DNA from 3 places in the Mesorhizobium sp. WSM4871 genome. Region 3 is predicted to be linked to each of the others. Evidence: predicted binding sites of a transcription regulator. Region 3 holds the regulator's gene; each other region holds the start of a gene.

Evidence for each region. Region 3 encodes PhoB, which activates phosphate uptake and scavenging genes when phosphate is short. Its sites were predicted from a motif close to TGTCATNNANCTGTCAT; they were not measured.
Region 1: a site for PhoB is predicted at 2,993-3,009, ahead of pstS (phosphate ABC transporter substrate-binding protein PstS). Genes of this name have one in related genera too.
Region 2: a site for PhoB is predicted at 4,971-4,987, ahead of AC0L2H_RS20920 (LTA synthase family protein). Genes of this name have one in related genera too.

Annotation. Positions count from the first base shown of each region.
Region 1 is NZ_JBVVPU010000013.1:30,565-37,808, forward strand. It holds gene AC0L2H_RS24720 (lipopolysaccharide biosynthesis protein) at 1-976, shown strand, start outside; gene AC0L2H_RS24725 (GNAT family N-acetyltransferase) at 976-2,256, shown strand; gene AC0L2H_RS24730 (hypothetical protein) at 2,289-2,489, shown strand; tRNA gene AC0L2H_RS24735 (tRNA-Leu) at 2,675-2,759, opposite strand; gene pstS (phosphate ABC transporter substrate-binding protein PstS) at 3,144-4,247, shown strand; gene AC0L2H_RS24745 (Na/Pi cotransporter family protein) at 4,347-6,077, shown strand; gene AC0L2H_RS24750 (YqaA family protein) at 6,353-6,940, shown strand; gene AC0L2H_RS24755 (disulfide bond formation protein B) at 7,027-7,244, shown strand, end outside.
Region 2 is NZ_JBVVPU010000010.1:74,100-81,343, forward strand. It holds gene AC0L2H_RS20900 (class I SAM-dependent methyltransferase) at 1-927, opposite strand, end outside; gene rplI (50S ribosomal protein L9) at 1,198-1,782, opposite strand; gene rpsR (30S ribosomal protein S18) at 1,989-2,237, opposite strand; gene rpsF (30S ribosomal protein S6) at 2,237-2,719, opposite strand; gene AC0L2H_RS20920 (LTA synthase family protein) at 3,005-4,930, opposite strand; gene fabD (ACP S-malonyltransferase) at 5,196-6,137, shown strand; gene fabG (3-oxoacyl-[acyl-carrier-protein] reductase) at 6,199-6,936, shown strand; gene AC0L2H_RS20935 (acyl carrier protein) at 7,126-7,244, shown strand, end outside.
Region 3 is NZ_JBVVPU010000016.1:38,373-45,616, forward strand. It holds gene pstC (phosphate ABC transporter permease subunit PstC) at 1-400, shown strand, start outside; gene pstA (phosphate ABC transporter permease PstA) at 397-1,713, shown strand; gene pstB (phosphate ABC transporter ATP-binding protein PstB) at 1,731-2,555, shown strand; gene phoU (phosphate signaling complex protein PhoU) at 2,588-3,298, shown strand; gene phoB (phosphate regulon transcriptional regulator PhoB) at 3,315-4,004, shown strand; gene AC0L2H_RS27735 (ROK family protein) at 4,021-5,262, opposite strand; gene xylF (D-xylose ABC transporter substrate-binding protein) at 5,536-6,576, shown strand; gene AC0L2H_RS27745 (sugar ABC transporter permease) at 6,720-7,244, shown strand, end outside.

The sequences.
Region 1 (7,244 bases), on a different contig from region 3:
CTGGCTGCTCTCGCCCTTTATCGAAAACTACTATGTCGCGCCCTTCATCCTCGGCCTCATCCTGCTGCCGATGATCGCCATGTCCGACCTGGTGCAGGGGCTGGCGCGGGCGAATTCCTGGGCGCTGTTCGCGCTGTCGCCGACCTTCCTGATCCGGCCGGTGCTGATCCTGGCCTTCATGGCGCTGATGCTTTTGCTGGGCTACGCGCCCGACGCCAGGACCGCGATCTTCGCCGCCATCGCCGCCACCTACGCCACCACGATCGGCCAGCTGCTTAGCGTGACGTCGCGCATCGACAAGAAGATCCCAGCCGGCCCGGTGAAGGTGCATTTCGCGCAATGGTTCATCGTGTCGCTGCCGATCTTCCTGGTCGAAAGCTTCTTTTTCCTGCTCACCAATGCCGATGTGCTGATGGTCGGCGCCTATATGGATCCCGACGACGTCGCCGTCTATTTCGCGACGGTCAAGACGCTGGCGCTGGTGCATTTCGTCTATTTCGCGGTCAAGGCCGGCGTTGCCCAGCGCTATGCGCAGTTCACCCATGGCGAACCGGAAAAGCTCGCCGCCTTCGCCCGCGAGACGGTGTCGTGGACCTTCTGGCCGTCGCTCATCATGGCGCTGGTGGTGCTGGTGCTGGGCGAGCCGATGCTGATGCTGTTCGGCCCTGAATTCACATCGGGCTATCCGCTGCTGTTCCTGCTGGTCTTCGGCGTCGTCGCGCGCGCCGCCGTCGGCCCCTGCGAAAGCCTGCTCACCATGAGCGGCAACCAGAACATCTGCGCCGCCGTCTACGCCATGACGCTGGCCTTCAACATCGGCCTCAATGTGGTGCTGATCCCGCTTTTCGGCCTGTGGGGCGCCGCCATGGCCACCGCCTTCGCCATGATCTTCGAGGCGGCCGCATTGTCCTTCACGGTCTGGCGCAAGCTCGGCATCGTCATGGCCATTTTCATGCCCGCAAAAGGAGCCGCGTAATGGCTGCCATCCCCTTGCTCGAGGAAACCAGCGGCGGCCCGGCCGGCGCCATGGTGTCCGGCCTCGCCGGGCTCGCCCGCGAAGCCGACCCCGCCCATGTCGAGATCCTCGCCAACAACCGTCCCGAGCGCAAGCTGGCGATCTATCCGGCCTCCGCCGGCTTCGACCTGGTCGAGGAACTGGATTATCTCTGCGCCCGCACGATCGAGCCCAACATCTTCTTCAACCCGCGCTTCCTGGCGCCGGCCATGCCGAGGCTGGAAGACCGCGAGGTGCGGCTGGCGGTGATCCGCGACGGCGACGAATACCGCAACCGGCTGCGCCTGCTGGTGCCGTTCTCGGTGGAGCGGCCGGGCGTGCCGCTCGGCGTCCCGGTCATGCGCACCTGGTCGAGCCCGTTCGGCCCGATCGGCACGCCGCTGGTCGACCGCGACGACCCGGTCGGCGTCATCGAGGATTTCTTCGCGATGCTGTCGCGGCCGCATCTCAAATTGCCGAAAGTCTTCGTCCTGCCCGACATCCGGCTCGACGGCCCGGTTGCGAGCCTCTTTGCCACCGTCGCCGAAACGCATGGCCTGACGCTGGTCATCACCGGCAAGGCCGAGCGCCCGGTGCTTGAAAGCAAGTTCGACGCCGAAGCCTACCTAAAGGCCTCCTTGCGCTCGCATCACTATCGCGAATTCCGCCGCCTGAAGCGTCGCCTCGGCGACCTCGGCAGGCTGGAGCACCAGGTGGCGCGCGGACCGGAAAACATCCGCCATGCCATCGAAAGCTTCCTGACGCTGGAGGTGGCGGGCTGGAAAGGCCGCGAACGCACCGCCATGGCCATCGACCGCTACCGCGCCGCCTTCGCCCGCGAGGCCGTGCACCGGCTGGCCGAACAGGATTTGTGCCGCATCCATTCGCTGACGCTGGACGAACGCACCATCGCCAGCCTGATCGTCTTCGTCGAGGCCGGCGTCGCCTACACCTGGAAGACGGCCTATGACGAGACCCTTGCCACCTATTCGCCGGGCACGCTGCTGATGATCGAGGTGACCAGGCAGCATCTCGACGACCCCAACATCATGATGACCGATTCCTGCGCCGTGCCCGACCACCCCGTCATGAGCCGGTTGTGGACGGAGCGTAAGCCGATGGGCACGCTGGTCATCGGGCTTTCGCCCGACGCCGACCGCCTCGCCCGCCAGGCGGCCTCGCAGCTGCATCTCTACCGCGAGACCCGCAACATGGCGCGCATCCTGCGCAACCGGATGAAGAGCTTGCTGGGACGGCGCTAGACCCGGATGACGATCTCAGGCAAAGATAAGCCATGAGCAACGAAATCTGGACAGCCTTCATCTACGGCATATTCGCCCTGGCGGCGATTGGCTGGCTGGCGGGCGCGTTCCTCGCCCGCAGCCCGAAGGCGGGTTTCGCCCTGCTGGGATACACTCTGGTCGTGCCGGCTGTTGGCGCGATGTTGATGGGCGTTTTCTGGCTATTGACCGCACTATGGGCTGAACCCGGCTGATCATCCGATCCTCCTTCGCCAAGGCTTCGGAGGACACTTCCTTCGGCCAATGAGCCCGGTGGCCTGCATCCCGAGGCTGATGAGCCCGGGTAGCCTGCCACTCGAAACTGATGAGCCTGGGTGGCCTGCCACCCGAAACTGATGAGCCTGGGTGGCCTGCCACCCGAAGCTCGAAGAGCGAAGGGTGGTGCCCCTAGCCGGGATCGAACCAGCACTCCTTGCGGAACTCGATTTTGAGTCGAGCGCGTCTACCAATTCCGCCATAGGGGCTCAGGCCGGGCGGCCTGGATGGGCGCGGACTATACGGTTGGAGGCCTGTTCGTCAACTGGCCAATTCGCGACCGCCGCGAAGCTGGCGTACGATCTCCAGGTCAGGCCCGGCTTTTGCAACGCTGCTGTTTCATTCGATCTGAAAGATTTCGCGGCAGCACTGGGCGCAATGGGCGGCCAAGCGCCTCCGACTGAAAGACCCTGGCGCCGAAATGTCCGGCGGCAGCGATCCCTGTCATCCAATCGTTAAGAAAAGTTAATAGGAAATAGGAGCGATCTTGTCCTCTTTGGCTGAGGCTTGCCGCCAGGGATATGATCTACTGATTTTTGACTGAAAGCCTCAGTTATTCACGTATTTTCGGTAGTATAAGCGGGGTCGAAACGATGTTTTCCGGAAGCCCGACAAGTATTGCACCGTCGCACGGCATATGGCCGAAACTCGTTGGTGGCGTCATCGCCCTTGCCGTCGCTTTGGCCGCTGCCTTGACCGGCCCCTCTGCCCGGGCCGAGCCCATCCGCGGCGCCGGATCGACTTTGGCCGCGCCGGTCATCGCCAAATGGGCAACCGCCTACAAGAATGCGCGCGCCGATGGCGGCGACTTCTTCACGCTGGACTGGACCGTCGACTATGAGCCGGTCGGTTCGCTCGCGGGCCTGATGCGGCTCAAGCAGCCCGAACTGGATTTCGCCGCCACCGACGTTCCGGTGCCGCCGGCCAATCTTGCCGGCAACGGCCAGAAACAATTCCCGATCGTCATGGGCGGTATCGCGGTGGTCACCAATCTGGAGGGCCTGCCGGAGGGCGGCTTGCGCCTTTCCGGTCCGGTTCTGGCCGACATCTATCTGGGAAAGATCAAGTCCTGGTCCGATCCCGCCATTCAGGCGCTCAATCCCGGCGTTGCCCTTGCCGATCTCGTCATCAGCGTTTTCCATCGCCAGGACGGTTCGGGCTCGACCCATATCTTCACCGAGTTCCTGTCGGTGAGCAGCGAGGAGTGGAAGACCAGGCTCGGCGCCGACACACTGATCGAATGGCCGCTTGGAACCGGCGCCGAAGGTACGCAGGCCCTTATCCGCGCCGTGGCCGCGACCAAGGGGGCGATCGCCTATGCCGAATACGGCCAGGTGCTTCGCGCGGGCCTGCCCTTTGCCGCGGTCCGCAACAAGGCCGGCAATTTCGTCAAGCCCGATCCCGCAGGCGTGCAAGCGGCAGCCACCTCCATCGCTTGGGGGGAAACGACCGATTTCTTCGCTTCCCTGACCGATCGCAGCGGCGATGCCGCCTATCCGATCTCCACGGCGGTGTTTGCGGTGGTCCAGGTTTCGGGGCGTTCAGAGCATCGCTATCGCCGCGTGCATGACCTTTTCAGGCTGGCCTTCACGCAAGGCGCGGGCGACGCCGCTGCACTCGGCTACGTGCCGTTGCCGAGCGCGCTCGTCGGCCAGATCGAGCAGTACTGGTCGGGACAGGCCCCTCTCGCGAACTGAGGGGAAACGAGGGCCGAAGCTCGGCGCCCGACCACTTCGGACAGCAACGGAAAACTTCGTGTCGGTGTCGCAATGGCGACTTGTTGGGGATAGCGTGAAATGGACATAGATATCTTCAAGGACATCCTCGTGCCGGTGATCGGCGGATTGGGCATTTTCATGCTCGGTCTGGACTTCATGGCAAATGGCATCCAGGCGCTCTCGGTCAACCGGATGCGCGCTTTTCTCGCCAAGGCGGCGGGAACGCCGATCAAGGGCGTGCTGGCGGGAACGCTGATCACTGGCGTCATCCAGTCGTCGACCGCGATGAGCGTCATGGTCGTCGGGCTGGTCAATGCCGGCGTCATCGCGCTGCGGCCGGCGATCAGCGTCATCATGGGCGCCAACATCGGCACCACGCTTGGCAACGGACTGATCGCCCTGCCGCTCGGCCCGCTTGGATTGATCCTGGCCGGCGTGTTCTCGCTGGTCTATTGCTTCGCCAAGAGCGAAAAGGTCAAGAACATAGCGCTCGCCTGCATGGGTTTCGCGCTGATCTTCTACGGCCTGAACCTGATGACCGGTGGCCTGCGCCCGCTGCGCAACCTGCCCGAAGTCATGTCGCTGCTGCAAACCCTCAAGGCTGATTCCTTCCTCAACCTTCTCAAATGCGTGTTCATTGCCGCCGGCGTCACCGCCATGATCCACTCGTCTTCGGCGACGATCGGCATTGTCATGGGCCTTGGCGCCGCCGGCATTCTCGACTGGACGACCGCCGTCGCCTTCTCGCTCGGCGCCGATCTCGGCACCACGATCACGTCGTGGATGGCCTCCCTCAATCTTTCGAAGAACGCCAAGCGGACCGCGTACGCGCACATATCGTTCAACATCATAGGCGTGTGCATCACCATTCCGCTGTTCTTCGTCTCCATCCAGGTCCTGGAATGGGCCATGCAGTTCTTCGGCGGCGATCCGGCCGTTCCGGTGATCGTCGACGGCAAGGAGACCTTTCCTCTGGTGCCGGTCGCGGTCGGCCTCTACTCGACCTTCTTCAACGTCTTCAACACGCTGTTGCTGTTTCCCTTCATTGGTGTGTTCGAGCGGGTCCTGTCGCGTGTCGGCCACACCGACGCCGAGGACGCGGAGGATTTCTCGACGCCGAAATTCCTCGACCGCAAGCTGGCCAGCGACTTTGCCAAGGCCGTTCCCGCCGTGCAGCAGGAGACGGCCCGTCACCTCGAAGCCGGCGCGATGTTCCTCGACATCGCACGCGGGTCGAAGAAAGCACCGGCCGACCCGGGCGAGCACTATCTTGCAACCGACATCCTCAGCCGCGACATCCGTGCCTACACCGCCGCGCTGATGAAGGAGGACCTGCCTTACGAACAACTCGACCTGATTGCCAGCCTGATCGAGGAAGCCGACTTCACGGCTGCCTTGACGGAATCGATGCACCAGGTGGCCCGGCGCGTCAAACGCGAGAAGTTCAGCAATCCGGCGCAAGCCATCGTCGAAGTCGCGCTGAACAAGCTCGACGCCTCGCTGCGTGAGATATTGCCCGACTACGGCATTGCCAACCCGAAAATGCCGGCCGGCCATGTCAGCTTCCCCGAGGTCGAGGAGCTGCGCGCCCGCACGCTGGCGCTGGGACCGAATGCAGGTGCGGGTGAACGCGGTACGATCCTGGCCCTGCTCGGTTCGATCGAGCGAGCGGAAATCCTGATCCGCCGCATCGACGCCGAGCGCAGGTCCGTCAACCGCGCAAGCGTGGTCGCCCGTGCGTCGGCACGCAAGGAAGACAAGCCGCGTCCGCTGGGCGACGTCGGCCTCAGCCCGGTTCCGGCCGAGTAGGCCCCAGCGGAATAGGCCCAGTAGAATAGGCAAAGCGCGCGCCAGACGAAGGTTGCGAGCGGTATCGCCGGATGGCGATGCCGCTTTCGCGTTTGGGCGGCGGGCCCGATACCATCTTTCGACTTCGTGAAGCTCCAGCCATTGTGCGGCGCGGAAAATCTTTCTAGACAGACGGCGCATTGGAGCGCGCCGCGTCCGAAGAGATGATGCGGCGCGCTTTGGGTTTTGTTCTATGCACCTTTGGGTTTTGTGCACCTTGGGCATTAGGAGTGCCGATGCTTCGCGGACTTTACGACTGGACCTTGTCGCTGGCGGCAAGGAAATCCGCCGAATGGTGGCTGGCCTTCATCGCTTTCGTCGAAAGCTCGGTGTTCCTGGTGCCGGCCGACGTGCTGTATCTGCCGATGGCGCTGTCGCGGCCGGATCGCGCCTATCGCTACGCGCTGGTCGCGACAGTGGCATCGGTGCTGGGCGGCATCGCCGGCTGGTTCATCGGCCATTACGCCTACGACGCCGTGGCAAAACCGATCCTCGAATTCTACGGCAAATATGACGAGTTCGAGCAATTACGCGTCTCGTCGGGCATCGGCTTCATCATCCTGATGCTGGTTACCTCCGGCCTTGCCCATCTGCCGCCGATCAAGGTTGTGACCATCCTGTCCGGCGTCATCGGCGTCAATCTGCTGCTGTTCATCGCCCTCGCGATCGTCGCCCGCGGCGCCCGTTTTCTATTTCTTGCCTGGCTGTTGCGCCGTTATGGCGAGCCGATCCGCGAGTTCATCGAAAAGCGACTTGGCATGATCGCGGGCGCCGGCGCCGCCGCCCTGATTTTGCTCTATATCGTGGTCAAATACGCATTCTGATGCATGTCGCCCAAATTGAGCAGCGGCCTGGACAACGACATGCATAGGCAGGCGGCGGCGCGGGCGCGAACCAGGACACAAGATCGATGACAGCGACCGTCAATCCCGATACCGGACGTCAACGTATGCGAGCGGCCTTGTTTCTCGCCGTCGCCATGGCCGCCACGGTCGGCTCGGCGTTGGCCTTCCAGTACATAGGCGGCTACATCCCCTGCCATCTCTGCCTGGAGCAGCGCACGCCCTACTATGTCGGCGTGCCGCTGATGCTGCTGGCGGTGCTGGCCTCGGTGCTCAGCGCCCCGGC
Region 2 (7,244 bases), on a different contig from region 3:
CATCACTTCGGACAGTGACGGGATATAGCCGCCCGGAAAAATATATTTGCGGATGAAGGCGCTGGTCGCCCACGGCACCCCGGAGCGGCCGATCGTGTGCAGCAGCATGACGCCGTCCGGCTTGAGCAGCGTCGCCGACTTGTCGAAGAAGGTGCGGAAATGGTTGACGCCGACATGCTCGAACATGCCGACCGAGACGATGCGGTCGAAACGCTCATTGAGTTCGCGGTAGTCCTTCAGTTCGAAGTGCACCCGGTTTTCCAGGCCTTGCGCATGGGCGCGATCGGTGGCGACGCCATGCTGCTCCGTCGACAGCGTCACGCCCTGCACGTCCACGTCGAACGATTTCGCCAGATAGAGGCCGAGCCCGCCCCAGCCGGAGCCGATGTCGAGCACCGTCTGGCCCGCCTTCAGCCTGAGCTTGGCGGCGATGTGGCGCTTCTTGGCGGCTTGCGCCTCGTCGAGCGTCATGTCCGGCTGCTCGAAATAGGCGCAGGAATACTGCATGTCCTCGTCGAGGAAGAGCCGGTAGAGGTCGCCCGACAAATCGTAGTGGCGCTGCACGTTGCGGCGCGCTCGCGCGGCCGTGTTGATCTGCTGCAGGCGGCGAAAGGCGTGGCGCAGGCCCTCGATCGCCTTCGACCAGGTGGCGTCGATGCCGCCGCTGCCCATGTTCTGGAAGGCGATGCGCATCAGACCCAGAACGCCGCCTTCAAGGATGTCGAGCTCACCGTCCATGTAGGCTTCCGGCACCGCCAGCATCGGATCGAAGGTGATGGCACGCTCGGCGTGCCTGGTCTTGATGTGCATGTGCACCGGCTCGCCGGAACCGTCGCCGAAAATCACTGACAGGCCCTTGGGTCCGGTTACCTTGAGATTGCCGGTACGCACCAGGCGGTCAAGTACGCGCTTCAACAGAATATTCATGACCAAACGTCCCCTCTCGGTCAGACAGGCTGTTCGCGCATGAGATCGCTACCGATTTCGGAAAGGATTATGCGCCCTAGTCAACGTGCCACACGTCCGTTGCGCGTCCAAACGACGCGCGACGCTGTAGTCTGCATCAATATATAGGGGTTCGAAAAGTTCCTTTTGGCACAAAAATGCCCGGGCGAGAGGCCCGGGCATTGGTCCAGAATAACTGGAAGCCGCCAAAATTGATCGGGGCGCCGTTTTGGGGCCCCCCGCAATACGCAATCAGGCGTTGTCTTCCTCGCCTTCGAATTCGGCATTGGGGTCGAAGAAATTTTCCGGCCGCGCATTGTCGTTGATGTCTTCGCCATAGATGGCTTCGGCGGTGGTCAGCGTCTCGCCCTTGGCCTGGCGCTCGGCTTCGTCGGCCGTGCGGGCGATGTTGAGCGTGACGGTGACCTCGACTTCCGGATGCAGCGCGATCGCCACATTGGTAAGGCCGATGGCCTTGATCGGCTGGTTGAGCAGGATCTGGTTGCGGTTGACCGAAAAACCTTCCGCTGTCAGCAGCTCGGCGATGTCGCGGGTCGAAACCGAACCGTAGAGCTGGCCGGTTTCACCGGCCGAACGCACGGCGATGAAGCTCTTGCCGTCGAGCTTTTCGGCAACCTGCGTGGCTTCCGACTTGCGCTCGAGGTTGCGGGCTTCGAGCTGGGCACGCTGTCCCTCGAATTTCTTCTTGTTGGCTTCGTTGGCGCGCAGCGCCTTGCCCTGCGGCAACAGGAAATTACGGGCAAACCCGTCCTTGACCTTGACGGTATCGCCCATCTGGCCGAGGCGGGAAACGCGTTCGAGGAGAATGACTTCCATGGTTTTGTTCCTTTAGGTTAGGCGCGGACGCCGAATTCATCGGAACAGGTCAGGAAGCTTGAGCGCCTTGGCGCTGGTGTCGCTGTCCTGCCTGTCGGCAGTTAGGATTTCTTCCGAAATCCAACTCGGGATTTGACGCTCGAACCGGCTGTGCCCGTCACGGTCGGTGAAAAAAAGCGGGCGGCGAACCGCCCGCTTCTAAAGATTTAGCGAACCACGTAAGGCAGCAGGCCGAGGAAGCGGGCGCGCTTGATCGCCTTGGCGAGCTCGCGCTGCTTCTTCTGGCTGACGGCGGTGATGCGCGACGGCACGATCTTGCCGCGCTCGGAAATGTAGCGCTGCAAAAGACGAACGTCCTTGTAGTCGATCTTGGGCGCGTTGGCGCCGGAGAACGGGCAGGTCTTGCGGCGACGGTGGAACGGGCGCCGGGTCGGGATCTGATTGATGTCGACCATTATTCTGCACCCCCTTCAATGCTGCGTGGCGGACGGTCGCCGCGGTCGCGGTCGCCGAAGCTGCGCGGCGGACGATCGCCACGGTCGCCGCGATCGCGGTCGCCGAATGAGCGCGGGCCGCGATCACGGTCGCCGAAGCCGCCGCGCTCCGAGCGCTCTTCGCGCTTCTGCATCATCGCCGACGGGCCTTCCTCATGCGCATCGACCTTGATGGTGAGGAAACGCAGCACGTCCTCGGACAGGCCCATCTGGCGCTCCATCTCGTTGAGCGCGGCCGGCGGGCAGGTGATGTCCATCAGCGTGTAGTAGGCCTTCCGGTTCTTGTTGACCCGGTAGGTGAGGGACTTCAGTCCCCAGTTCTCGACCCGGCCGACGGACCCGCCATTTGCTGAGATGACGCCCTTGTACTGTTCGACAAGCGCATCGACCTGCTGCTGCGAGAGGTCCTGCCGGGCAAGAAACACATGTTCGTAGAGAGCCATATAGTTCTTTGCCTTTCTTCGTTTCTCTCCCGGTTCCCGGCGGCAAAAGCCTCTGCAACTTCTCTGACCCGCTGGAGCGGGGAAGAAAGGAGCATCACGAGACGGTCGAGAGCGGAGACACGGGAGGCGGAAGCGCTTCTGGCTTCACGCGAAGGTTTTCGAAAAAACCTCCGGCCCTCCGTTCAGCCCCCAGCAAGGACCGGCAGATTGCGGGCGTCTATACAGCAATCCGGCCGGAAGGCAAGGGCAAGCGGAAAATCGGCCGCTGCGCGGACGGTATGGCGCTCAGCTCGTATGCGGGCCGAGCTTGTTCACCGTTTCGGGGAAGAAGTCGGGCGCCGCGCGCCGTTTGCCGAACATCATATCGTACTGCAGCAGGCGGAAATTGTTGATGGCCGGGTCGATGTTCTTCTGCCGTGCCCAGTCGGGGACGGCTTCGCCCGTCGGCGTCAGCAACAAATTGCGGTCGACGACGCGGTAGCGCTCTCGCATCTGGCCAAGGAAGCCGGTGTAGTAGGGATGGCTGATCCCGGCGGTCGTCAGGATATGATAGGGCAGAAAGGCTGGGCTCACCGCGCCCATGTCCTCGGCCGGACCCGTGCGATTCGACCAGACGACCAGCGGCGTCTGGTGATGCTGCAGCATCTGGTCGGCCGCCTCCTTGCGCGGCGCGACATTGTCCTTCATGAAGCCGGTCTCGACATAGACCGGGCCAAGCGGCGGCAGATGGTCGCCGAAGAAGGCGATGACCGTGGGCCGCTCGCGTTTCTTGGCCCATTCTATGAGGCGCTCAAGGCCGCGGTCCGCGTCCGAAGAGCCTTCCGTGTAGCTCAACAGCGATTCACGCGCCCACTGGCTGATCGGGGCCTGCACCTTGTGGGTCGGATTGTAGTAGCGATAGGGTTCGTAGGGCCCGTGGTTCTGCAGGCTGACGGCGAAGAAGAAGACAGGATCGGCGCTGGCGTCGGCCTCGCGGATGATCTCGTCGGTCATCGACGCGTCCGATGCCAGCGGCCCGCGCTTTTGCATCGGCGGCAAAGTCTCTTCCGACTTGAAGTCGTTGAAGCCGAAATCGGCGTAGACCGCGCCCCGGTTCCAGAACCAGTTGGTGCCGGGATGGATGGCGCGTGCCCGGTAGCCTTCGCTTTTCAGGAAGGTCGCCAGCGAGGGCGTCGGCGAGCGCACATATTGCTGGTAGGGAATGCTGCCTGCCGGCAGGAAGGCGTTGGAAAAGCCGGTCAGCGCCTCGAACTCGATGTTGGCGGTCATGCCGCCGAATTCCGGCGAGAACATGTAGCCCGAGCGCAACGCTCGTACATTGGGGATCGGGTCGGGCGTGATGGTGACGCCCGGCAGCTTGGTCGGATCCCAGAAGGATTCGCTCATGACGACGATGATGTCCGGCTTCTCTGTCGGCATCGTGGCCTTCACACCGGGCCTGTCGATCGCCGCGATCGCCTTGTCGGAATAGCCTGCCGGCGCCGAGACATGCGCCATCGGCACATTGAGCGCGAAGGCAAGCGCGAAGCCGTTGGAAGCGTAATTCTCCTTCTGGTCCCACATGATCGGGATGATCTGCAGCCGGTCGCGGGTCCACGAGAAGGTGGCATAATCCATGATCGAGACGAAAAAGGCGAGCAGTGGCACCGTCAGCGCCAACCGGGCGAGGCGGCCCTTGTGGCTGAGTGCCGGCACCCGCCGGCGCCATAGCCGCCAGCCATAGACGAGCAGCGACAGGCCGCCGATGATGCCGACCGCCATGGCGATGGCGGTTCCCGGGCGATCGCGCACCAGAAGCGGCATCAGCGCCACGATCTGGCGCGAATAGAGGAAATCGGTCGGATAGAGCGGGTCGCCGAGATAATGCGATTTCTGATGGCCGACGAAGGCCAGCGCCAGCGCCAGCGGCGCGACGATCATCAGGCTCTGGTGGCTGCGGCCGAGCACGGCGTCGAGGCCGACCAGCACCAGCGCGAAGATGATGATGGTGGTCCAGCCCGGCTTGAATGGCTGCAGGAAGAAGGAAACGGTGCCGGCGAAATCGCCGCGCACGATCAATTCGATCGCAAACACCAGGATGGTGGCGGCGAGCAGGCTGGCCAGGCCATAGCGGATAACCGGCCCTTTCCGCCCCGGCAGATAGCCGGTGGACGGATCGCCTTCCAGAAACTGTGGCGCAGCCTTGCCCGCGCTCTTCCTAATCCTTGCCACCTTGATCTTTCCCCGGCCCGTAACATTAGCTTCACTGAAATGTCATCGTACTGTCACGAAAAGCTAGCGCCTGTGGCGAAAATAAGAAGAGCCAGCAAACGATTCGTGAGCGATTTTCATCATGAGTGATCGCCAAAAAGCCTTTTGGAACAGGCGCTCGGCCGCCTCCGTTGTGCCGAAACCGGCGCGGATCGGCCCATCGCGGGCTTGACTTGCCCGGCCGCCTTGGTCACAGGCAGGGAAAACCAGCCTCTGGGAGCCGCATATGGCCGTTGCATTCACCTTTCCGGGACAGGGCAGCCAAGCTGTCGGCATGGGTAAGGATCTCGCCGAAGCATTTCCGGAATCGCGGAAGATCTTCGAAGAGGTCGACGACGCGCTCGGCGAAAACCTGTCGAGGCTGATCTGGGAGGGGCCGGAAGAAACGCTGACGCTTACCGCCAATGCGCAGCCGGCGCTGATGGCGGTCTCGCTTGCCGCGATCCGGGCGCTGGAATCGCGCGGCTTCTCGCTGAAGGACAAGGTCGCCTATGTCGCCGGACATTCGCTCGGCGAATATTCGGCACTTGCCGCCGCCGGTTTCGTTTCGATCGCCGACGCCGCCCGGCTGCTGCGCATCCGCGGCAACGCCATGCAGGCGGCGGTGCCGCCCGGCGAGGGCGCCATGGCGGCGATCATCGGGCTGGAACAGGCTGACGTCGAAGCCGCCTGCGCAGAGGCGTCCAGCGGGTCAGTCTGCCAGATCGCCAACGACAATGGCGGTGGCCAACTCGTCATCTCCGGCGCCAGGTCCGGGGTCGAACTGGCGGCAAGACTATGCACGGAAAAAGGCGCCAAGCGGGTACTGATGCTGCAGGTCTCGGCGCCTTTCCATTCGGCGCTGATGAAGCCGGCGGCCGAGATCATGCGCGAGGCGCTGGCCGGGGTGGCGAAAGCCGCGCCCGTGGTTCCCATCATCTCCAACGTCACTGTCACCCCGACCAGCGATCCGGACGAGATCGCCCGGCGTCTGGTCGAGCAGGTTGTCGCCCGTGTGCGCTGGCGCGAGACGGTGGAATGGTTCGGCGCCAACGGCGTTACAACGCTCTATGAAATAGGCGCCGGCAAGGTGCTGTCGGGACTGGCGCGCCGCATCAACCGCGACATCACCACCGGCGCTATCGGCACGGCGGCTGATGTCGAGGCGACGCTGGCGGCGCTGGCATAATCCGCTGGCGATTTGGACGCACCCGTGTGAAGGGTGCTCTCTGAAGATCGGGAGACAAAAAATGTTCGAACTGACTGGCCGCAAGGCGCTCGTCACCGGCGCATCGGGGGGCATCGGCGAGGCGATCGCCAGGGTGCTGCATGCGCAAGGCGCCATCGTTGGCCTGCATGGCACCCGTATCGAGAAACTCGAGGCGCTGGCCGCCGAACTCGGCGACCGGGTCAAACTGTTTCCAGCCAATCTTTCGAACCGGGACGAGGTCAAGGCGCTCGGCCAGAAGGCAGAGGCCGATCTCGAAGGCATCGACATTCTCGTCAACAATGCCGGCATCACCAAGGACGGGCTGTTCGTGCGCATGGCGGACGCCGACTGGGACAGCGTGCTCGAGGTCAACCTGACCGCCGTGTTCCGGCTGACCCGCGAACTCACCCATCCGATGATGCGCCGCCGGCACGGCCGCATCATCAACATCACCTCGGTCGTCGGCGTCACCGGCAATCCAGGCCAGGCCAATTACTGCGCCTCCAAGGCCGGCATGATCGGTTTTTCCAAGTCGCTGGCGCAGGAGATCGCCACCCGCAACATCACCGTCAATTGCGTCGCGCCGGGCTTCATCGAATCGGCGATGACCGACAAGCTCAACGACAAGCAGAAAGAGGCGATCATGGCGGCAATCCCGACACGGCGCATGGGCACCAGCGCCGAAGTCGCTTCCGCCGTAGCCTACCTTGCTTCCAACGAGGCAGCCTACGTCACCGGTCAGACCATCCATGTTAACGGTGGCATGGCGATGATCTAACAGTTGCGGGAAAACCCCCCATTTCGGCTTGGACCTAAGCCATTTTTCGTGTAATGCGGCCCGCAACCCGGCGGTTCGGGCAAAAACCGGCCCGGTGGCGTTGCGTATCCGCCGGGACCATCTTTCAGCTTGATTAGCGGCATTCCGCCCGCTAACGAAGACAGACAAACAAAAGACGAGGATGCCCAAATGAGTGACACCGCAGAGCGCGTCAAGAAGATCGTCATCGAACACCTTGGCGTCGATGCCGACAAGGTGACGGAGCAGGCGAGCTTCATCGATGATCTGGGCGCGGACAGTCTCGACAC
Region 3 (7,244 bases):
GTCGCTGTCCGACGACATCATCACCGCGGTGCCGCGCGCCATGCGCGACGGTTCGCTCGGCCTCGGCGCGACGCGTTCGGAGACGATCAAGCGGGTGATCTTGCCGGCGGCGCTTCCAGGCATTGTCGGCGCCATCCTGTTGACGGCCTCGCGCGCCATCGGCGAGACGATGATCGTCGTGCTCGCGGCGGGCGTCGCCGCCAATCTCACCGTCAACCCATTCGAGGCGATGACGACCATCACCGTCAAGATCGTCAATCAGCTGACCGGCGACCTTGAGTTCAATTCGCCGCAGACGCTGGTCGCCTTCGCGCTCGGCCTGACGCTGTTCGCGCTGACGCTGGTGATGAACATCGTCGCGCTCTACATCGTGCGCAAGTACCGGGAGCAGTACGAATGACCGACATCTCCATGGATACGATGGTCCGGGCCGCGGCTCATCCGCGCCGCGACATCGGATTGAAGGCCCGCTATGCCGCCGAACGCCGGTTCCGCATCTACGGCGTGGTGGCGATTTCCGTCGGTCTGGCGTTCCTGGCCATCATGCTCATCACCATCGTCTCGAAGGGCTACACCGCCTTCTGGCAGACCACGGTGACGCTGCCGATCAATTTCGACGAGAAGGTGATCGATCCCTCCAACAAGCGCGCGACCGACCCGGGCGTTCTGGTCAGGGCAAACTATCCAAAGCTCGCCGAAAACGCGCTGGTCGCCAAGCTCGGTATCAATCCCGACGACAAGCCGATGATCCGGAGGCTCAAGGGCTTTCTGTCAGAGGGTGCGCGCGTCCAGTTGCGCGACATCGTCGCCGCCGATCCGTCGGTGATCGGCACGACGCGCGACGTCAACATCCTCGCCGCCGCCAATCTTGATTCGGCCTTCAAGGGACAGATCGACCTCAGTGTCGAGGAAGCGCGCCGCAAGGTCTCGGACCAGCAGATCGCCTGGATGAACAAGCTCAAGGCGGACGGCGCCATGGCCGAGCATTTCAACACCGGCCTGTTCACCTATGGCGCCTCCAGCCGTCCGGAAACCTCCGGCATGGGCGTGGCGATCATCGGCTCGTTCTACATGATGATAATCGTGCTGCTGCTGGCGCTGCCGATCGGCGTTGCCGCCTCTATCTATCTGGAGGAGTTTGCCAAGAAGAACCGCTTCACCGACCTGATCGAAGTCAACATCAACAATCTCGCTGCGGTGCCGTCGATCGTCTTCGGCCTGCTCGGTCTTGCCGTCTTCATCAATTTCCTCGGCATGCCGCGTTCCGCGGCTTTCGTCGGCGGTCTGGTGCTGACGCTGATGACGCTGCCGACGATCATCATCGCGACGCGTGCCGCCCTGGCCGCCGTGCCGCCGTCGATCCGCTCCGCTGCGCTCGGCCTCGGCGCTTCCAAGATGCAGATGGTGTTCCAACATATTCTGCCGCTGGCCGCTCCAGGCATCCTCACAGGCACGATCATCGGCCTGGCGCGCGCGCTCGGCGAAACCGCGCCGCTGCTCCTGATCGGCATGGTGGCCTTCGTCGCTGACTATCCGAAGACGCCCTTCGATCCGGCGACTGCGCTGCCGGTGCAGATCTACATGTGGGCGAATGAGGCCGAACGCGCTTTCGTCGAGCGCATGTCGGGCGCCATCATCATTCTGCTCGTCTTCCTCATGGCCATGAACATCACCGCGATCGTGCTTCGGCGTCGGTTCGAGCGGCGCTGGTAGAAAAAAGGCATTTTGGTATGAACATCATGACCGAACAGTCTCTTGAAAATGCAGTGGGCGAAAAAATGAGCGCCAAGTCGAACGAAGTCATCAAGATGCGCGGCGACAAGGTCGGCGTCTTCTATGGCGAGAAACAGGCGCTGTTCGACGTCAACCTTGACGTGCGCCTGAACCAGGTGACGGCGCTGATCGGCCCCTCCGGCTGCGGCAAGTCCACCTTCCTGCGCTGCCTCAACCGCATGAACGACACCATCGACTCGGCGCGGGTAACCGGCAAGATCACCCTCGACGAAGAGGATATCTACGACAAGAACATCGATGTCGTCGAATTGAGAGCCCGCGTCGGCATGGTGTTCCAGAAGCCCAACCCGTTCCCGAAGTCGATCTACGAGAATGTCGCCTATGGCCCGCGCATCCACGGGCTGGCAAAGCGCAAGCAGGACATGGACCAGATCGTCGAATCCAGCTTGAAGAAGGCGGCGATCTGGAACGAGGTCAAGGATCGCCTGCAGGAGCCCGGCACCGGTCTTTCCGGCGGCCAGCAGCAGCGTCTGTGCATCGCGCGCGCCATCGCCGTGTCGCCGGAGGTGATCCTGATGGACGAGCCCTGCTCGGCGCTCGATCCGATCGCCACCGCTCGCGTCGAGGAGTTGATCGATGAGCTGCGCCAAAACTATACGATCGTCATCGTCACCCACTCGATGCAGCAGGCAGCGCGCGTGTCGCAGCGCACGGCGATGTTCCATCTCGGCTACCTGGTCGAAGAGGGCGCGACCGACAAGATGTTCACCAATCCCGACGACCAGCGCACCCAGGACTACATCACCGGCCGCTTCGGCTGAGCGGTTGCGACCACGCATAGAAGGACAGGATCATGGGTGAACATCATACGGTTGCGTCTTTCGACGAGGATCTCGGAGCGATCAGCAAGCTGATCAGCGACATGGGCGATCTAGCCCGCTCGATGGTCAGCGGCTCGACCAAGGCACTGCTGAACTCGGACAACACGCTGGCGCAGCGCGTCGTTTCCGACGATGCCATCATGGATGCGCGCCAGCGCGAGCTGGACGATCGCGCCATCACGCTGATCGCCAAGCGCCAGCCGATGGCCAATGATCTGCGCGCGGTGGTCGGCTCGATCCGCATGGCCGGTGATCTCGAGCGCATCGGCGACCTTGCCAAGAACATCGCCAAGCGCGTCGGCACCGTCGGCCTCAGTGTCACGCCGCGCGACCTGTCGCACTCCATCGACGCGATGGCGCAACTGGTGCTGATCCAGGTGCAAGGCGTGATCGAGGAATATGCCGCAAAGGACGCACCGGCACTCGCCAAGCTCAGGAACGAGGACGAGCGCATCGACGTCAAATACACCTCGGTGTTCCGCGAACTCCTGACCTACATGATGGAGGATCCGCGCAACATCACCGCCTGCACGCATCTGCTGTTCTGCGCCAAGAACCTCGAGCGCATCGGCGACCACGTCACCAACATCGCCGAGAACGCCTATTATGTGCTGACCGGCTCGCAACTGCCTGCCAATCGTCCGAAGCAGGACGAGACGGCGATGTCGGCGCCGGCGGCATGACAGGGGCGACCGGTTAATGATCGCGCCACGCATCATGGTGGTGGAGGACGAGGAGCCGCTGGGGGTACTGCTCCGCTACAACCTCGAATCCGAAGGCTACCAGGTCGAGGTGGTGACGCGCGGCGACGAAGCCGAGATCCGGCTGCAGGAGAACGTGCCCGATCTCCTGGTGCTCGACTGGATGGTGCCGGCGGTTTCCGGCATCGAGCTCTGCCGGCGGCTCAGGATGCGTCCGGAAACCGAGCGGCTGCCGATCATCATGCTGACGGCGCGCGGCGAGGAGAGCGACCGCGTGCGCGGCCTTTCCACCGGCGCCGACGACTATCTGGTCAAGCCGTTCTCCACGCCGGAATTCATGGCCAGGGTCAAGGCGCTGCTGCGCCGCGCCAAGCCGGAAGTCCTGTCCAGCGTGCTCAAGGTCGGCGATATCATGCTCGATCGCGAATCGCACCGGGTCTATCGCAAGAAGAGCGAGATCCGGCTCGGACCGACCGAATTCCGCCTTCTCGAATTCATGATGCGACATCCCGGTCGCGTCTTCTCGCGCAGCCAGCTGCTCGACAATGTCTGGGGCGAGACGATCTACATCGACGAGCGCACGGTCGACGTGCATGTCGGCCGGCTGCGCAAGGCGGTCAACAATGGCCGCATGCCCGATGTCATCCGCACCATCCGCGGCGCCGGCTACGCGATCAGGGAAGATTAGGGCGCCGCTACCGAGTTCAGGCCACGTCCTTCTTTCCGGCCTTCACCTGGATGCCCGGCGCGAAAATCTCCTGGTCGACGAAACTCAGCGCCCGCATGGCGCAACCTTCGCGGATCAGCGGCAACTCATTCGGCTCGGTGTCGAAGGAGATCGATCCCGAATGCTGACCGCCGGCAGTCTGGGCGATGGCTTGGCGCAGCGCCGGCTCGATAAGATCGAAGGCCCCGGCGCTGACGCCGACCATGGCGACGGGCGCGGGATCGATCAGCGCGAACAGGCTGCCGAGGCCGAAGCCGAGCGCTTCGCCGGCCTTACGGTAGGCTTCCCTCTCCGGCCCGTCCGCCGCGCGCGCACGGGCGGCCAGTGCCCGCATGTCGGCGTCGCTGACATCGGCGACCGGCTCGGCGTCCTCACCCATCTGTTTCGCATTGCGCCAGATGGCGTAATTGCCGGCATAGGCCTCGATGCAGCCGCGCCGCCCGCAGCGGCAGAGCGCGCCGCCCGGCCGATGGATCATGTGGCCGAATTCGCCGCCCGAGGAATGGGTCCCGGTGAACAATTCGCCCTTCAGCACCAGCCCCATGCCGATGCCGTGCGAGAGCAGGATGGCGACGAAGTCGTCGCGATAGCGGTCCGGGTCGCGCCAGCGCAGCGCCACCGCCATCATGTTGCAGTCGTTCTCCATGGTGGCGGGAATGCCGAACTCGGCTTCCAATATGTCGGCGAAGGCGATGTTCGTCAGCGGCGTGATCGGCGACCACAGCATGGCGCGGGCCTGGGAATCGGTGATGCCCTGGATTGCCAGCGCGATGCGGGCGACGCTGCGGACATCGAGGTCGGGATCTTCGAGCCGGCGCCGCACAATGGCGACGCATTCATCGATCAACTCCTCGCGCGACATGGTCAGCGTGTCCAGCCGGCGCTGCTCCTCGGCGACCACCTGTCCGGCATAGTCGATGACGGCGACCGAAAGGAAATTCAGCGACAACACGACAGCCAGCACCGCCGCCGCTTCCGGATTGAGGGCGAGGCCGACCTGCGGCCGGCCGCGTTTCAAGGAAACGGCCTCGCTTGCCTTGCTCTCCCTCAGGATGCCTTCCCCGATCAGGTCGGAAGAGATCGCCGATATGGTCGAATGACTGAGGCCGGTGGTCGCGGCGATCTCCGTCCGCGACGGCTGGCCGGCGCGGCGCACGGCCGAAATGACCATCGCCCGGTTGCGCCGGCGCAAATCGTCGTGGCGGATTCCGACCGACATTTTCTCCTCCCTATTGCCTCCTCCCTTGCCGCGGCCGCTCATAAAATCGGCAGTCGTCGGCAATGTCCGACAAATACTGTCAGAAGGGCACGGTTCTGTCATTATTTATTCCGAGGCTCGAAAAAATTCGACACGACATCAAAATCCATCAGAATCGATGTTGACAGCGTCCGGGTGTTGGATCAGTATTTTTTCGAGGCTCGAAAAAATAGAGCCTTTGTGCCGGCCTTTGGGTCAGTCTAGTCACGCCATACGTGGCGCAGGGAGGATATCATGAAGAGATTCGCAGCCGCCATCCTGGCGGGTGTCGCCATGTCGCTGACGCTTGCGTCGGTCGCGCAGGCGAAGGACAAGGTCATCGGCGTGTCGTGGTCGAACTTCCAGGAAGAGCGCTGGAAGACGGATGAAGCCGCGATGAAGGCAGCCATCGAGGCCGCCGGCGACAAGTATATTTCCGCCGACGCGCAGTCCAACCCCGGCAAGCAGCTCACCGATGTCGAGAGCCTGATCTCCCAGGGCGCCAACGCGCTGATCATCCTTGCGCAGGATGCCTCGGCCATCGGGCCGGCCGTGCAGAAGGCGCTGGACGAAGGCATTCCGGTCGTCGGCTACGACAGGCTGATCGAGAACAAGGACGTGTTCTACCTGACCTTTGACAACAAGGAAGTCGGCCGCATGCAGGCCCGCGAAGTGTTCAAGGTCAAGCCGGAAGGCAATTACGTCTTCATCAAGGGCTCGGGCGCCGATCCGAACGCCGATTTCCTGTTTGCGGGCTCGATGGAAGTGCTGAAGGACGCAATCGACAGCGGCAAGATCAAGAATGTCGGCGAAGCCTATACGGACGGCTGGCTCCCCGCCAACGCCCAGAAGAACATGGAACAGTTCCTGACCGCCAACGACAACAAGGTCGATGCGGTGGTTGCAGCCAATGACGGCACCGCCGGCGGCGTCGTCGCGGCTTTGACGGCGCAAGGCTTGGCTGGCTCTGTTCCGGTCTCGGGCCAGGATGGCGACCATGCCGCGCTCAACCGCATCGCGCTCGGCACGCAGATCGTGTCGGTGTGGAAGGATGCGCGCGAACTCGGCAAGAATGCCGCCGAGATCGCCTTGCAGCTGGCCGACGGCAAGAAGATGACCGACATTGCCGGCGTCAAGGATTTCACCACGCCTGGCGGCAACACCGTCACCTCGCTGTTCCTGACGCCGATCGCCATCACCAAGGACAATCTCAACGTCGTCATCGACGCCGGCTGGATCAAGAAGGAAGAGGTCTGCGCCGGCGTGGCGGCTGGCAGCGTCGCGGCCTGCAACTGATCTGAAGCCGTTCGCAAGACCATGAACGCCGCGGCTGCCACGCCGCGGCGTTTTTTCAAAAAGATTTATTTCCGCCGCGGGCGGATAGCTTCTAGGCTGCTTTCCGGTATCCGCGCCAGACGGCCAACCGGTGGGAGGACATCATGACCGACACGACCTCTAGCCAGCCAGCCGATACCGCGCGCGCCTCTGAACTTGGCGCCGTCGCGCGCTTTCTGAAAGCGACGGAACTCGACACACGCATGCTCGGCATGGTCGGCGCGCTGCTCGTCATCTGGGTCGGGATCCACATCCTGTCGGGCGGGCTCTTCCTGACACCACGCAATCTGTGGAACCTGTCGGTGCAGACCTCCTCGGTCGCGATCATGGCAACCGGCATGGTGCTGGTCATCGTGATGCGCAACATCGATCTTTCGGTCGGCTCCGTCGAAGGCGTGATCGGCATGGTGATGGGCGTGGCGCAAGCCGAATTCCTCGTCCGCGTCATCGGGCTCCAGGTGGGAAATCCCTGGATATGGATTATCGCATTGGCTGCTGGTGTGGTGCTCGGCCTTATGATAGGCGCGCTGCAGGGCTTCATCATCGCCTATCTCGAGGTTCCGGCCTTTATCGTGACGCTGGGCGGCTTGCTGATCTGGCGCGGCATGGCGTGGCTGATGACGAGCGGG